Regions from separate parts of the Allobosea sp. P2_B12 genome, predicted to be linked through region 1. Evidence: riboswitches for the same ligand, from Rfam matches in the RefSeq annotation. Region 1 holds a riboswitch; the other holds the start of a gene.
What was found. A riboswitch is a leader RNA that binds a small molecule or an ion and turns the genes downstream of it on or off. The one in region 1 is predicted to bind cobalamin.
Positions count from the first base shown of each region.

Region 2: another riboswitch for cobalamin. It lies ahead of AC1DYU_RS06205 (ABC transporter substrate-binding protein); the one in region 1 lies ahead of AC1DYU_RS24470 (CbtB domain-containing protein).

Region 1 is NZ_JBFUDG010000016.1:14,059-21,604, reverse strand. It holds gene AC1DYU_RS24490 (cobaltochelatase subunit CobN) at 1-1,353, opposite strand, end outside; gene cobW (cobalamin biosynthesis protein CobW) at 1,389-2,441, opposite strand; gene AC1DYU_RS24480 (DUF1636 family protein) at 2,446-2,835, opposite strand; gene AC1DYU_RS24475 (CbtA family protein) at 2,838-3,587, opposite strand; gene AC1DYU_RS24470 (CbtB domain-containing protein) at 3,600-3,776, opposite strand; cobalamin riboswitch at 3,815-4,000, opposite strand; gene cobU (bifunctional adenosylcobinamide kinase/adenosylcobinamide-phosphate guanylyltransferase) at 4,172-4,690, shown strand; gene cobO (cob(I)yrinic acid a,c-diamide adenosyltransferase) at 4,701-5,312, shown strand; gene cbiB (adenosylcobinamide-phosphate synthase CbiB) at 5,416-6,393, opposite strand; gene cobD (threonine-phosphate decarboxylase CobD) at 6,428-7,453, shown strand.
Region 2 is NZ_JBFUDG010000002.1:193,691-201,236, reverse strand. It holds gene AC1DYU_RS06230 (hypothetical protein) at 1-335, opposite strand, end outside; gene AC1DYU_RS06225 (hypothetical protein) at 578-886, opposite strand; gene AC1DYU_RS06220 (GNAT family N-acetyltransferase) at 925-1,218, opposite strand; gene AC1DYU_RS06215 (ABC transporter ATP-binding protein) at 1,363-2,148, opposite strand; gene AC1DYU_RS06210 (FecCD family ABC transporter permease) at 2,145-3,182, opposite strand; gene AC1DYU_RS06205 (ABC transporter substrate-binding protein) at 3,179-4,201, opposite strand; cobalamin riboswitch at 4,506-4,720, opposite strand; gene AC1DYU_RS06200 (hypothetical protein) at 4,765-5,421, opposite strand; gene AC1DYU_RS06195 (hypothetical protein) at 5,457-5,726, opposite strand; gene AC1DYU_RS06190 (TIGR02301 family protein) at 5,942-6,364, opposite strand; gene AC1DYU_RS06185 (NUDIX hydrolase) at 6,361-6,879, opposite strand; gene AC1DYU_RS06180 (SDR family NAD(P)-dependent oxidoreductase) at 6,860-7,546, opposite strand, start outside.

The DNA of each region.
Region 1 (7,546 bases):
CGCCAGCAGCGTCTCGATCGCGCCCACGCTCGCCGGCGTGTCGAGCCCGACCGCGAAACCCGCCCGGCCGCCGCGCGTGGGATAATCCGACATCACCAGCGCCAGCCGGCGGCCCGAAGCGGGCTTGCTCGCGAGCGCGATCCAGCCGCTCGCCAGATCGGCCAGCGCCGCCACGCCCTCGGTGTCGGGCACGAGCCGGCGGGTGGTCAGCCCGGTCGCCGCATCCGGGACGTCAGCCTTGAAGGCGACGGGGATGGTCCCGAGCCGCCCGTCGAATTCCGGCAGAGCGACCTGCATGGCGATGTCGGCGGCCGAGAGCCCGCGCGGCGAGGCCGCCCAGGCCTCGCGCGCGCTGCCGACCGGCATCGCCTGCAGCACCGGGCAATCGGCGGCATCGAGCACGAAATCGGAGCCTTCGCGGGCCGAGAAGGCCGTGGTCGTGACGATCAGCGAAGGCCGCCGTGTCGCGATCAAAGCCGCAAGCTCGGTGGTGACGGCGGGGTCCTTCAGGCTGGTCAAAGCGAGGATCAGCGGCGCATGGCCGCGAGCGGTGAGCGCAGCAGCAAGCGCCTCGCCCATCGCCGTGTCGCCAGCGCTGACCGCCGAGCGGTAGACGAGGATGGGGACGAGCGCTTTGTCGGTAGGCAGTGCGGCCAAGGCCTGGCGCCAGGGGGCAGGCGCAGCGCCGTCGCCCAGCGCGAAGAGTGGTGGGAGGGGCAGAGGTGCAAGCTCGGAGGCGTCGCGCTGGCCCTCATCCGCCTGCCGGCACCTTCTCCCCCGAGGGGAGAAGGGACCAGTGGCGGCCGTTCCTTCCTTCTCCGCTCGAGGGAGAAGGTGGCCCGGCGCAGCCGGGTCGGATGAGGGCAGCGCCGCCTCGAGATATCCTGCCGCCACAGTCAGCAGCCGGCGCATATTCTCCGCCCCGCCACCTGCCTGGAAATAACCCAGCATCGCCTGCGCACAGCCTGCCGGCACCGTCCCGTACTCCGCCAGCCGGCCATCGACCCGGTCGTCGCCCGGCAGCACCGCCAGCGCGATGCCTTGCATCCGGCAAGCATCGCTGAGTTCCTCGATACCGTAGCGCCAGTAATCCAGCCCGCCGAGGCAGCGCACCAGCACGAAGCGGCTCTTCGCCACCGTCTTCTCGATCAGGAAGTCGATCGAGAGCGGGTGCTTCAGACGACGCAGCGAGGCGAGGCGGACGGAGAGCCCGCAACCGGCGGCAGCCGCCGCCAGCGCCGAGAGGTCGCTGTCAGCGAAGGACAGCACCAGCACATCTCCCGGCGGCAGGCCGAGATCGACGGCGTCTTCGCCGTCGTCGAGCCTGATCTCGCTGGTCGGGAGAAGATGCATGTCTTCGCAGACCTGTCCTCGAAAATCGCCGGCCGTCAGGCGCCGGCGAGCGCGGCCTCCACGGCCTTCACGTCGAAGCCCTTGAGCCCGATGACGGTCAGCCGGCCGTCGCGCGCCTCGCCTTCGGCCCAGGCGCGGTCGAAATGATGGCTGACGCGCCGGCCGACACCCTGCAGGACGAGCCGCATCGGCTTGCCGGGAACGCCCGCAAAACCCTTCAGCCGCAGCACGCCGTCGGCTTCGGCCGCCTTGGCCACACGCGCCGAGAGCGCTTCCGGCGAAAGGCCCTCGGGCAGCGCCAGCGCGACCGAATCGAAATCATCATGGTCGTGATCCTCGCCCTCGCCATGATGCGAGGGGCGCGCGGCGAGATCGGCTTCGGCCGCCGCGCCCAATCCGACGATCAGCGCCGGCTCGACCTTGCCATGGCTGGTCTCGACGATCTTGATCGCCTTGGGCAGGTGCTGCGCGATCTCGGCCCTGACCCGGGCCTTGGCCGCCTCGTCGATCAGGTCGCTCTTGTTGAGCAGGATCAGATCGGCGCATAGGATCTGGTCCTCGAACACCTCCTCCAGCGGGTTGTCGTGCTCGACCGAAGCGTCCTGCGCGGCTTGCGCGGCCACCGCCTCGGGATCGTCAGCGAACTGTCCCTCGGCGACGGCTGGCCCATCGACCACGGCGATGACGCCGTCGACCGTGACGCGGGCGCGGATCGCCGGCCAGTTGAAGGCCTTGACCAGCGGCTTGGGCAGGGCGAGCCCCGAGGTCTCGATCAGGATATGCTCGGGCGGGTTCGCGCGGTTCAAAAGCTTTTCCAGCGCCGGCACGAAATCATCTGCCACCGTGCAGCAGATGCAGCCATTGGGCAGTTCGACAACGTCCTCCTCGGTGCAGCCGGAAATGCCGCAGCCCTTGAGGAATTCGCCGTCGAAGCCGAGATCGCCGAATTCGTTGACCAGCACCGCGAGGCGCTTGCCTTGAGCGTTTTCAAGCAGGTGGCGCACCAGCGTCGTCTTTCCGGCGCCGAGGAAGCCGGTGATGATCGTGCAGGGAATCTTGCCGAGCGTGGGGTTCTGCGGGGCGTTCATGATGTCATCCTTGCTGGCGCGCCGGCATCGGCGGCACGCGTGCGACCACGCCCTTGCGGAAGCAAGGGGGGCGCTCTTTCCAGGGAACGATGCCGTTGGCGCTGGCGGCATAGGCTTCAGCCGCGCTGACGATATCGTCGAGATGGGTATCGGTTTCGAGGTCGCCGATCAGGTAGGTCCATTTGCCGTCGGCCGAGAGCGCGATGGTGCAGGGCCGCTTGCAGACGGCCAGGCACTCGGCCGTGACGACCGTGATGCCGTTCGCCGGCCCATTGAGGCGCCGCGTCAGCGCCTCGGCCAGGGCTGCGCCAGGCTGGTCGTAACCCTCCGGCAAATCCTCGCGGACACGCCTGCACACGGTGCAAACATGGATGGTGAGATCGCTGTCCGACATGGTCACGACGCGGCGGCGCGGCGCGTGAACCAGGGCCAGAGCCGGCCGACGGCACAGCCGGTGGCGAGCCAGAGCGCGGCCTGGATGGCGAGCGACAGCGCCGCGAAATGCGCCGCGATCTCGGCCGGCACCTTGCTCTCGGGCGCGGCCGGGTGCGGCGCGCCAAAGATATGCGGTGCCAGGATCGCTACGATGGCGAGGGCGCGCAGCCAAGGCGTCTCCATGCGCAGGAATACGAACAGCCCGCCGGCCGTGACCAATGCGGTGACGATCCACCAGAGCTGTCGCTGTTCGAGCGCCGCCGAGGCGGCGCCGGGCAGTTCGGGGGCCAGCCCCGTCGCCGGCACGAGGCCGAAGGCGAGGAAACCGCAGGCCGCCCAGATCAGGGCGCGGCGCTCGTCGATGGTCTCGTTGGCGGCGATCATGCCGGCCAGCAGCAGCGCGGCGAAGCCGATCGCGGTGGCGATCGTCACGACGCTGGTGAACAGCGTCCGCTGCAGGCCGCCCTGCGGCTTCCACTCGGCGTGGTCGCCATGCGCCTCGGTGCCGTGGGCCAGCAGAATCCTGGCTTCGCCGAAAACCCTGGCCTCACCGGAGAAGGCAGCCTGTGACGGCGCGACAGCGCGCAAAGCCGCCTCATAGGTTTCCGCCTTGAGGATCAGCGGCGTGGTGGTGACATGCTGGAGCGCGGCGACGATGAGCCCAGCCAGAAGCCCGGCCAGAAGACTGACCGCGAGAACACGATTGATCATGTTGGCTTTCCCTCAGTGGCAGGGAAAGGCGAGGCCGTGGCGCGTGTCGTGCGCCGCGTTGTGCACGCTGGCCGAGGCCGCGAAGCCGACCGTGTAGACCAGCACGCTGCCGAGCAGGAGCGCCGCAGCGACCGCCTTGACGCGTTCTGAAACGCTGGCCTGCTGCGTGGAAACCGTAACCGTGTTCATCACTGTTCTCCTGGCCGCCCCGCCGGCGGCCTGTTGGAAATGCGGATCGGACGACGGCAGGTCTCCTGGCTCGCGGGTCTAGGCATCCTGCGCCGCCTTCCCGGGATCGCTCCCAGTGGCCGATGGCGCAGAACTCGCCGCTTACAGTTGCGGGGGCAGCCGCGGTATCGCACCGCGTTCCCTTTTCACCTCCTTGCGGAGGCACCGTCGGCTGAGATCATTAGCCATGTGGGCGGTGCTGTGCAATGCAGTTGCCTCGCTTCAACCCGAGCCCTCATCCTGAGGAGCCGCGAAGCGGCGTCTCGAAGGATGTTCCAGTGCGCTCTGGAGCATCCTTCGAGACGCGGACTTGCGTCCGCTCCTCAGGATGAGGGCTCGTTTCTTCGCGGGCCAGCGTGACCGACCAGATCCCCCATCTCACCCTCGTCCTCGGCGGCGCCCGCTCGGGCAAGAGTCGCCATGCCGAGGCGCTGATCGAGGCTTTGCCGCCGCCCTGGGCCTATATCGCGACGGCGCAGGCCTGGGACGACGAGATGGCCGCGCGCATTGCCGAGCACCGGGCGCGGCGCTCCGGCGACTGGATCACGCTCGACGCTGCCCTCGACCTGCCCGACGCGATTCGCGGGCTTCCGGCCGGGCGGCCGGTGCTGGTCGATTGTCTGACGCTCTGGCTGACCAATCTCATGCTCGCCGAGCACGATACGGCTGCGGCGGGCGCGGCCCTGATCGAGGCCTGCGCCCAGGCCTCCGCCCCGGTCGTGCTGGTCTCCAACGAGGTCGGGCTCGGCATCGTGCCCGACAATGCGCTGGCGCGGCGCTTCCGCGACGAGGCCGGCCGGCTGCATCAGGCGGTTGCGGCTCGCGCCGGCCGCGTGGTCTTCATGGTCGCCGGACTGCCGATGCAGGTGAAGTGAGAGACTGAATATGACCGCAGAAACCGACGAAGCCGCCCGCCACAAGGCCAAGATGGAGAAGCGCAAGGCGGTGCAGGATGCCGAGGTCGCCGCCAAGACGGTCGAGAAGGGTCTGCTCATCGTCAACAGCGGTCCCGGCAAGGGCAAGTCGACGGCCGCTTTCGGTCTCGCGCTGCGCGCGCTCGGCCATGGCTGGCGCATCGGGGTGGTGCAGTTCATCAAGGGCGCCTGGGAAACCGGCGAGCGCAAGGCGCTGGAGGCTTTCGGCGACCAGGTCTCGTGGCACACCATGGGCGAGGGCTTCACCTGGGAGACGCAGGACAAGGCCCGCGACATCGCCGCCGCGACCCGCGCCTTCGACAAGGCCAAGGAATTGATGGCGGATGAGACGATCCGCCTGATCGTGCTCGACGAACTCAACATCGCCTTGCGCTACGATTACCTGCCGCTGGCCGAGGTCGTCGCGACGCTGACCGCGCGCCGCAGCGACCTCCACATCATCGTCACCGGCCGCAACGCCAAGCCTGAGCTGATCGAAGCCGCCGACCTCGTGACGGAGATGACGCTGGTGAAGCACCATTTCGCCGCAGGGGTGAAGGCGCAGGAGGGGATTGAGTTCTAGGCGAAGCACGTCATTCTCGGGCTTGATCCGAGAATCTCAGCCCGGAACGGGCGCCAAAGCCTCTCTCGGCACGAGATGCTCGGGTCAAGCCCGAGCATGACGGCTAGACGAGCGCAGCCGCCCCGCCCACCGCCGCCACCCCCCACAACAGCCCGCAAGCCCGCCGGTACAGCCGCAGCGCCCGCCTGACGTCTGCGGCGGTCGCCTCGGCGCGGCCGTCGCCCATCCAGCCATCGTCCACCACGACCTCGCCATAGATGCGCGGTCCCGCCAGCCGTAATCCCAGTGCGCCGGCCATCGCGGCTTCCGGCCAACCCGCATTCGGCGAGCGGTGATGGCGCGCATCGCGGCGGACTGACCTCCACGCCCCGGCCGCATCGGCCTCGCGGTCGAGCGCGGCGGCTGCAATCAGCAGCAGGGCGGTGAGCCGCGAGGCCGGCAGGTTGACGAGGTCGTCGAGCCGCGCCGAAGCCCAGCCGAAGGTGAGATGGCGCGGTGTCTTGTGCCCGATCATCGAATCGGCGGTGTTGATCGCCTTGTAGAGCGCGATGCCCGGCAGCCCGGCGACGCCGAGCCAGAAGGCGGGCGCGACCACGCCGTCGGAGAAATTCTCCGACAGGCTCTCGATCGCGGCGCGCGACACTCCGGCCTCGTCGAGACTGTCGGGATTGCGCCCGACGATCATCGACACGGCCTTTCGGCCCTCCACGAGGCCGCCGCGCTCCAGCCCGTCGGCGACGGCAGCGACATGCTCGTGCAGGCTGCGCTGCGCCAGCAGGGTCGAGGCAAAGAGCGCGAGCGGCAGCAGGCCGGCGGGTCCGAGCGGCCGGCAGAGCCATGTCAAACCGAGCGCGACAGCAAGCGTCACCGCCAGAAGGATAAGAAGCGCCGCGATCCCCGCCGCCTTGCGGGCAGCAAACCCTGCATCCTCCCGGTTCAGCCAACGGTCGAGCCGCGCGATCAGCGCGCCGAGCCAGGTGACGGGATGGCCGATCAGCGCATACAAGCGCTCCGGATAGCCGAGCGCCGCTTCGACGAGGAGCGCCGCGAGCAGCAGAAGCAGGGTCTCGGCGGGGTTCATGCGACAGGACGATTCATGCGGAACGGGAGCGATCGTGGCTGAGGACGGCATCTGGCATGGCGGCGATCTCGCCCAGGCGCGGACGCTGTTTCCCGATGCGCCGCAACCCTGGATCGATCTCTCCACCGGGATCAATCCCATCCCCTATCCGCTTCCCGCGCTGCCGTTAAGCCTCTGGCAGCGCCTGCCCGGCGCCGACGGCGAGGCGGCCTTGCTCGCGGCGGCGCGAACCGCCTATCGCGTTCCTCCCGGCGCCCACATCGTCGCCGCGCCGGGCACGCAGATCCTGATCGACCTGCTGCCGCGCGTGCTGCCGTCGCTGGTCCATGCGGGTCCGGTCGCGGTGCTGGGGCCGACCTATGCCGAGCACGCACAGGCATGGCGCAAGGTGGGTGCTGACGTGACCGAGGCGACTACGCCGGCCGAAACGGCTGACGCCGCTAGCGTCGTGGTGGTCAATCCGAACAATCCCGATGGCCGCAGTCTTCCGGTCGCAGACCTTGCCGCTCTCGCCGCGCGCTGCGCCATGCGCGGCGGCATGCTGATCCTCGACGAGGCCTTTGCCGATTTCACGCCGGAGAACAGCCTGCTGCCGGCCCTGCCGCCCGCGACGATCGTGCTGCGCTCCTTCGGCAAGACCTATGGGCTGGCGGGTGTCCGGCTCGGCTTCGCGATCGGCGAGGCAGGCCCGATGGCCGTGCTGCGCGCCGCGATGGGTCCTTGGGCGGTCGCCGGCCCGGCGCTGGAGATCGGGGCACAGGCCCTGGCCGACTCCGAATGGCTCGCGGCGGCCGGCGCGGCGCGCGCCGCCGATGCAACCCGGCTCGATGCCCTGCTCTCGCCGCTTGGCCGGATCGTCGGCGGCACGGCGCTGTTTCGCCTGCTGGCGACGCCCGATGCGCCGGCGCTCTTTGCGCATCTCGGCCGCCACGGCCTCTATGTCCGCCGCTTCCAGAACGATGCGACATGGCTGCGCTTTGGCCTGCCAGGCGATACCGCAGCCTGGCGACGGCTGGAGGCGGCGGTTGCGTCCTTCGCGCCGCGTGCGGTTTCAGCGTAAGTCTTGCATGCGCCCCACGCCGGGGCAGAGCCGAAACCGCCCGCTAGCTTGCCCGCCGACCTTGCCTGAACACGCCTTGCCTCAAGAGGAATT
Region 2 (7,546 bases), on a different contig from region 1:
GCACCGTCGCGGACGCCGCGTTCATGCGAGCTGGAATCCGCGAGCGGCTTGCGCATGCGGCCGGCAAGATAGCCGCCGGCGCCGCAGGCGGAGACGGTCACCCAGAGCGCCCAGAGGGCAGCCGCGATGGCAAGCGCCACCATGCTGGTCGAGCGCGAGGTTTCGGCTGAGACCAGCGAGAGGCCGATGGCCGATCCGAAGGCGGCCATGATCGTCGAGATCGCGGCGGAAACCACCGCGCCCCCGAGGATCGGGCTCCATTCGAGATAGGATCCTGACGAGGCTTCGGAGCCGGGAGGGGTGACGACGACGACGTCGGTTGAGCCAAGTGACATGGGCGTACCCCTTACCGGAGACCGAGGAACGACAGGATGGCCAGAACGACCACGACGAGACCCACGAGATAGATGATACTGTCCATGACAGCCCCTTTTTCACAGAAGAGCGCCGAGGCGCGTGTGCCGCATAACCGCAGGGCTGGCCAAGATGTTCCGCGCCAATAGACTGGCACAGCGCGATCACACTGGGCGGACTGCGGCCCGGCCTGACAAAGCCGCCCGATCGCACTGGCGGTACGCTAGCCGCGCCTTTTTCTGAAGCCCTCGACCCGGTCGATTACCCACATGGTGAAACGGGCCATCGGCCGCTGCAGGAACCGAACGTCGGCCGCGATCAGCATTAAGCCGAGCGGCAACATCCAGGCGCCCAGGATCGGCAGGAACGAAAAGATGCCACCGAGAATCAAGGCGAGGCCAGCCGGCAACCGCGCCCAGCGCGAGGCGGGATGGCGCAGCCAGCGCAGAGCCGAAGCCAGGCGCGTCGGCAGGTCGCGCTCCAGCCGCTTGAACGCGGCGCGAAGCTCCTGTTGACCGGTCGGCCGGGTCATCGTCCGCCCCCGTGTCTCGATATTGGAAATGGCATCGCTCAGTGCGCGAGCACGTCGGAGAATTCCGGATGGCGGCGCGCCCAGTCGGCGGCGAAGGAACACGCCGGCACGACGCGGCGGCCGCTGGCCCGGGCCATCTCGAAGATGCCGGAAACCAACCGCGAGCCCAATCCCTGGCCATTGAACGCAGGCGGAACCTCGACATGCGTCACGATCAGCCAATCGCCATCGCAGCGGAAAGTCGCGAAGGCGGTCCCACCGGGAAACGCCATCTCGAACCGGTTTCCGGCGACGTTCTCGATTACGGGCTCGACCTGATCCACGTCCATCATCATCCTCTCCGGGCGGGAACCGGCACGCATCAGCGCTTATTCCAGGCACCACCAGATAGGGATGATGTCGGCATCGGCCAACCCGGCGCGCGCTATCCCCGCGCCGTCAGCACGAACATCGGCACGCCGCCTGCGTCATCCCTCTCATCGCGCAGTCCCCTCCTCCGGCAGGTCGATCAGATATTCGATATGCCGCCGGCCTGAGGCGCCCTCGCGGATGCTGACGGCAACGCCGAAGACACGCGCGATCAGATCCTCGGTCAGCACCTCCGGCGGCGGCCCCGACGCGACAACCTTGCCGTCATGCAGCACCGCGATCTCGTCGCAGAACAGCGATGCGAGATTGAGGTCGTGCAAAGCGAGGATGCAGGTGACGCCGAGCCGTCGCAGCAGCGACAGGATCGAGAGCTGGTGCTGGATGTCGAGATGATTGGTCGGCTCGTCGAGGATCAGTTCGCGCGGCTCCTGAGCGAGCGCGCGGGCGATATGGACGCGCTGACGCTCGCCGCCCGACAATGTATGCCAGAGCTGGTCGTGCCGCGCAGCCATGTCGACACGCTCCAGCGCCGCCTCGACGGCTTCCTCGTCGGCGTCAGTCCAGGAGGCGAGCGCGCCGCGATGCGGCGTTCGCCCGAGCTTGACCACGTCGCAGACCGAGAGCTGCACCTCGGTCGAGGCCTGCTGCTCGACGAAGGCAAGCCGCTTGGCGAGATCGCGCCGCGCTATCGTGGCGAGGTCGCGGTCGTCGAGCGTGACGACGCCGCTCTCGACCTTGCGCAGGCGGCAGAGCAGCCGCAGCAGGCTCGACTTGCCCGAGCCGTTGGGGCCGATCAGCCCGAGGATTCGCCCTGGCTCGGCGCGCAGCGTCACGCCGTCGACGATCATCCGCCGCGCCGCGCTCCAGCGGATGTCATGGGCAGCGAGCGTCATGTCGCGCGCCTCGCTCGGTAAAGGATCAGCGCGAAGGCCGGCGCTCCGAACAGGGCGGTGACGACACCGATCGGCAGGATCTGCTGCGGCACCAGGATGCGCGACAGGATGTCGGCGAGAATCATGAAGATCGCGCCGATCACCAGGCAGGCCGGCAGCAACCGCGCATGCGCCGGCCCCACGAGAAACCGCGCCGCATGCGGGATGACCAACCCGACGAAGCCGACCGTGCCGACGATTGAGACCATGGTCGCGGTCATCACCGCCGTCGTCGCAAACAGCACGATCCGCACCCGCGTCACCGCGACGCCGAGCGAGGCCGCTGCATCCGCCCCGAAAGCGAAGGCGTCGAGCACCTTGGCGTGCAGCATGCAGACGCCAAAGCAGATCAGCGCCACCGGCGTCGCCACCCAGACATCGGGCCAGCGCACGCCACCGAAATTGCCGAGCAGCCAGAACATCACGCCGCGCGCCTGCTCAGCATTGGCGAGCGTCGTGACGATGGTCGCGGTGGCCGCATTGAAGAGCTGCGATCCCGCGACGCCGGCGAGGATGACGCGGTCGCTCGAACCGCCCGCCCCCGTCGCCAGCAGCGCCACCACCAGCAGCGCCACCACCGCGCCGATGAAGGCTCCGCCCGAGATCGTCAACGCAGCCCCGCCGAAGCCGAGGATCATCACCGCCACCGCGCCGGTCGAGGCGCCGGCCGAGATGCCGAGGATATAGGGCTCGGCCAGCGGATTGCGCAGCAGCGCCTGCAGGATCGCGCCCGACAGCGCCAGCGTTCCCCCGCAGAGCGCCGCCAGCAGCGCGCGACTCAGGCGGTAGTCGAAGATGACGCCCTGCTGGATCGGGCTGACCGGATAGTCGAGATCGAACACCCCGTTTCCGAGCGCCTGGAAGGCGGTCGACAGCGGGATCTTCATCTCGCCGATGGTCACGGCCAGCGCGATCGCGGTCACCAGCGCCAGCAGCGCCGCCAGCGCGATCGCGATCCGCGCCGGCCAGTTGGGCTTGATCGGCGCGTGGCTCACTTGGACAGCCCGAAGCTCTCGATGGCTTTGGCCAGCGCCTCGATGCCGTCGACCGTGTCGAGGCCCGCCCGTGTCGCGCCGACATCCATCACGACGATGCGGTTGTTGCGGACCGCGTCGAGCTTGCTGGCGACCGCGTCGGTCCTGAGGAAGTTCAGCTTGAGATCGATGTCGTCGGCCGGGAAGCGGCGCCGGTCCATCTTCACCACCACGATCACGGCGGGGTTGGCGGCCGCCACGCTCTCCCAGCCGACCAGCGGCCACTCCTCGTTCGTGGCGATGATGTTGCGCGCCCCGAGCTTGGACAGGATATAGGCCGGCACGCCGTTCCTGCCGGCCAGGAAGGCATCGCCCTTGACGTCCTTGCTGGAGAACCAAACGGTCACCGGAATGTCCCTGGCGGCACGGCCGGCCACCGCCGCGACAGCCTTCTCCTCGCGCGCCTTGAGTTCCGCGACCAGCGCCTCGGCCCGGTCCACGACATCGAAGATCTGCCCGAACTCTCGGATGTTACGGTAGACCAGTTCCATCGTGAACATCTGGGTGCGGACGCCGTCTCCGCCGCCCGTGTTGTCCTTGCCGACGCAATCCGATGGCGAGACATAGGCCGGCACCTTCAGCTTGGCGAACTGGTCGCGCTTGCCGACGATGCCGTTGGGGCCCACATGCCATTCGAACATCGCGGTGACGAGGTCGGGCTCCTGCGCGACCACCGCCTCGAAGCTCGGGTCGTTGTCGGCGAGCTTCTTGACCCTGGCATTGGCCGTCTCGAAGCGCTTCGCCACCGGGCTGAACCAGACGGCCGTGCCGACGACCCGATCGCCCAGGCCAAGCGCATAGAGGATCTCCGTCTGGGTCTGGCCGATCGCCACGACGCGCTTCGGCGCCTTGTCGAAGGTGACCTGGTGCCCGCAATTCTCGACCGTCACCGGATAGCGAGTCGCCTGCGCGCTGGCGAAACCCATGCCGAGAGCCAGCAGCGGAAGAGCGAGCGCGACGGAGCGCGCAAGACGGCGCAGGCCGCGGGTCGAAATGGTCATGGCATGGTCCGGCTTGTGAGGACGGCGGGAAAACGAAACGGCAGGCACCGCAATGGCGGCGTCGAAAGACCGTAATGTAATAACATCACAATTTTCATGGCCCTCCGTGGACGGCCGGGTCAAGCGCGATGCCGCGCCGTGGTGAAGCTGGGTGGTGGAAAATCTCTGCATCATCGTTTGCCCCGTGATGATTAAGGGGCGCACGACGGACGCGCGCGACGGATTGGCGGATGTGAAATCCGGCCCGTTCGCGCACGACCGATCAGGACACCCCGCCCGAAAGACCGTTCAGTCGATCAGGGCAGGTCTCCTGGCTCGCGGGTCGACGCCAACTCCGCCCGGCCTTCCCAGCGCAGGCTGCGCCAGTGGACGATGGGCGGAAAGCTCGCCGCTTACAGTTGCGGGGGCAGCCTCGGCATTGGCGCACAAGGCGCCTCACCGAATTCCCTCTTAGCTTCGGCCGAAAACGACCGAAGAACCTTGATCACCGTTGACGATAGAGCGCTCACAGCCGCCGTCAAGGGCGCGTTGCGATGCGTCACCTACTCCCAGGTGAAGCCCAGCTCGTAGATGACCGGAGCCACGGCACGCATCTTCAGATCGTCCGAGGAGAAGGCCTGATCGCCCGAAACCGCATCCTGCGCCGCACCGGGAGCGGTCTTCGCCGCCGCGAAGCGCACCAGCATGCGGCAGCCGCCGGGCGGCGCGTCGAGCGTCCCGCCGCGCCAGTCGCTCACCGTGCCGGAATAATCCCAATCGAAGCCGGCGAGTTCGAAGGGTTTGCCATTGATCGCTTCGACCTGTGTCAGCGGCTGGCGCAGGCTGAGCGGCTTGGCGTCGGAGCGGGCTGCGAGCCGCCAGCGATAGGCCGGCGGCGCGGCGCTGGCATCAGTGGTCCGGCCGAAGATCGCCATGCGCGGATTGCTGCGCTTGGCGCGGTCGTTCCAGAGGATTTCGATTCGGCGGGCCGGGTCGGCGGCGAAGAGCACTGTGCCCTGCTCGGTCTCGCCTTCGCCGATGGAGAGCTTCCGGCTCGAGACATTGCGCGCGCCGAAAGCCTTGGCGAGCGAGGCATGGCTGGCCTGTCGCGAGATCGGCCCGTCGCAGGTCAGGACCGGCCCGATCTCCTGCGCCTGCACGAAAGCCGGCAATGACGCGAGAACCGATGCGAAGAACGGGATTGCGATGCGGCACGCCATCCCGCCGCGTCCTTACGCCCGCTGCGCAGTCCGGCTCAGTGCCGCGTGCCGCTGCTGAAGGCACCAGTGCGAACCTTGTCCGCCAGACCCTCGGCAAAGACGGCGGTCGCCTCCTCGCCATAGGTCTCGACCAGCGTGCGGAAGGCGGCAAACAGCGCGGCATGGGCCAGCGCGTCGCTGTCGAGCCCATCCTGCTGCGCTTCGGTGAAGGCGTCCTCGACATAGCCATAGGCGACGCGGCGCGCGTCATGGCTGTCCTCGGCCATGGCCAGGTCAAGCGGCAGGTCGTCTGAAATGATGGACATGAAGGCGAGAACTCTGCGGCTTGCTTTTGATCGGCTTGTTGTCGCGCGAAGCTGGTTTCCTGGCACGAATCGTGCCGTTTCCGGCCCGCTTCGCGACGATCGACGTTGCCTGAATCATAGGCCGTGCCAGAGCGGGACGCTACCGCCGCGTTTAAGAAAGGTTAACGCGGCCGGACAAATCCCACGGAAAGCCGCAGTTCGGCGCGCTCTGTCACCTATCCGCCATAGCGGCCGGCCAGCACCCGGGCGAGGCGCTCGCCCTCCCCCGCCAGGCGCGTGGAGGCCTCTTGGCTGCCCTCGGTGCAAGCGCGGTGCGTCAGCGAATAGGCCCGGAAGCCGCGGTTGTAGGCAGCCGTCAAACGCTCGCGCCGCGGCGGCGTGCGGCCTTCGGCCTCGACCAGCGCCGTCATCCGGTCGCGCCAGTCCTGCGCCTCCTTGCCGGCGCAGAGCGTGCGCAGATAGGCCAGCGACCCCATGATCTCGGCGAGCTTCAGAAGCTGCGGCTCATAGGGCGGCGGCGGTGGCTCAGGCGCAGGCTCCGCCGGCTTGGCAGCGGCAGGGGGGCGCTGCTGCGCCGGAGCGACGCCCGGCAGCGCGCCCGTCAGCAGCGCGAGCAGGCACAGCGCAGCGCGCCTCATGCACCGTCCCCGGCCGCAAGCAGGATGGTGCGGGCCCTGCGCAGCACATCGGCAAGCTCGCGCGTCGTCGCGAGCCCGCCGAGCTTGAGCGGGTCGGCCCACATCACCGCGCCGGCTTCGGGGCCGGTCCGGGGTTCGCCCGAGAGCCATTCGCCCACGAACGACGCGACGACGAAATGATGCGTGATCTCGCCTGCCGCGTCGCGGCCGAAGATCTCGACATGGCGGTTGAAGCCGACGATCCGCGCGGTGACGCCGACCTCTTCCTCAAGCTCGCGCAAGGCGGCCTGCTCCAGCGTCTCGCCGGCCTCGACCTTGCCGCCCGGCAGCGACCAGAGCTGGTCGGCAGGCGGCTTGGTCCGCGTCGCGAGCAGGACCTTGCCGTCGCGGAAGACGGCGACCGAGGCCGCCAGCACCGGACGGGCCGGAGCCTTGCCGGTCGCCGGGAAGCGGATGACCTGGCCGCCCTCGCCGCTCATCGGGAACAGCCCAGGCTCATACGTGCTGCCCACCATTGATGTGCAGCTCGGCGCCGGTGACGTAGCTCGACGCGTCGGTGCACAGGAAGTGGATCGCGCGCGCCACCTCCTCGGTCTTGCCGAGGCGCCCGAGCGGCAGGGTCGCGACGATCTTCTCGGTCCCCGGCGAGAGGATGGCGGTGTCGATTTCGCCCGGCGAGATCGAATTGACGCGGATGCCAAGCGGGCCGAAATCCGAGGCCATTTCCCGCGTCAGGCTGGCGAGCGCCGCCTTCGAGGTCGCATAGGCGGCGCCTGCGAAGGGATGGACGCGCGAGCCTGCGATCGAGGTGACGTTGACGATCGTGCCCTTGGCGGCGGTGAGTTCGTCGAGCAGGCCGCGCGCCAGCATGATCGGCGCGAAGAAATTGACCTGGAAGACCTTGTGCCAGTCGTTGAACGAGGTCGTTGCCGCGCCGAGCCGCGCGCCCTTCGGCCCCTTCGGAGAGATGCCGGCATTGTTGACCAGCGCATTGAGCTTGCCGCCCTCGGCCGCGAGCCGCTTCTTGATCTCGGCGATGCCGCGCATCGTGTCCTCGGGGTCGCCGAGATCAATCTGGACATGGTCGTCGGCGCCCGACGGCCAGGGGCATTTGTCGGAGAAGGCCTGGCGCGAGCAGGACAGGATGCGCCAGCCCGCCATCGCGAACTGCATCACGGTGGC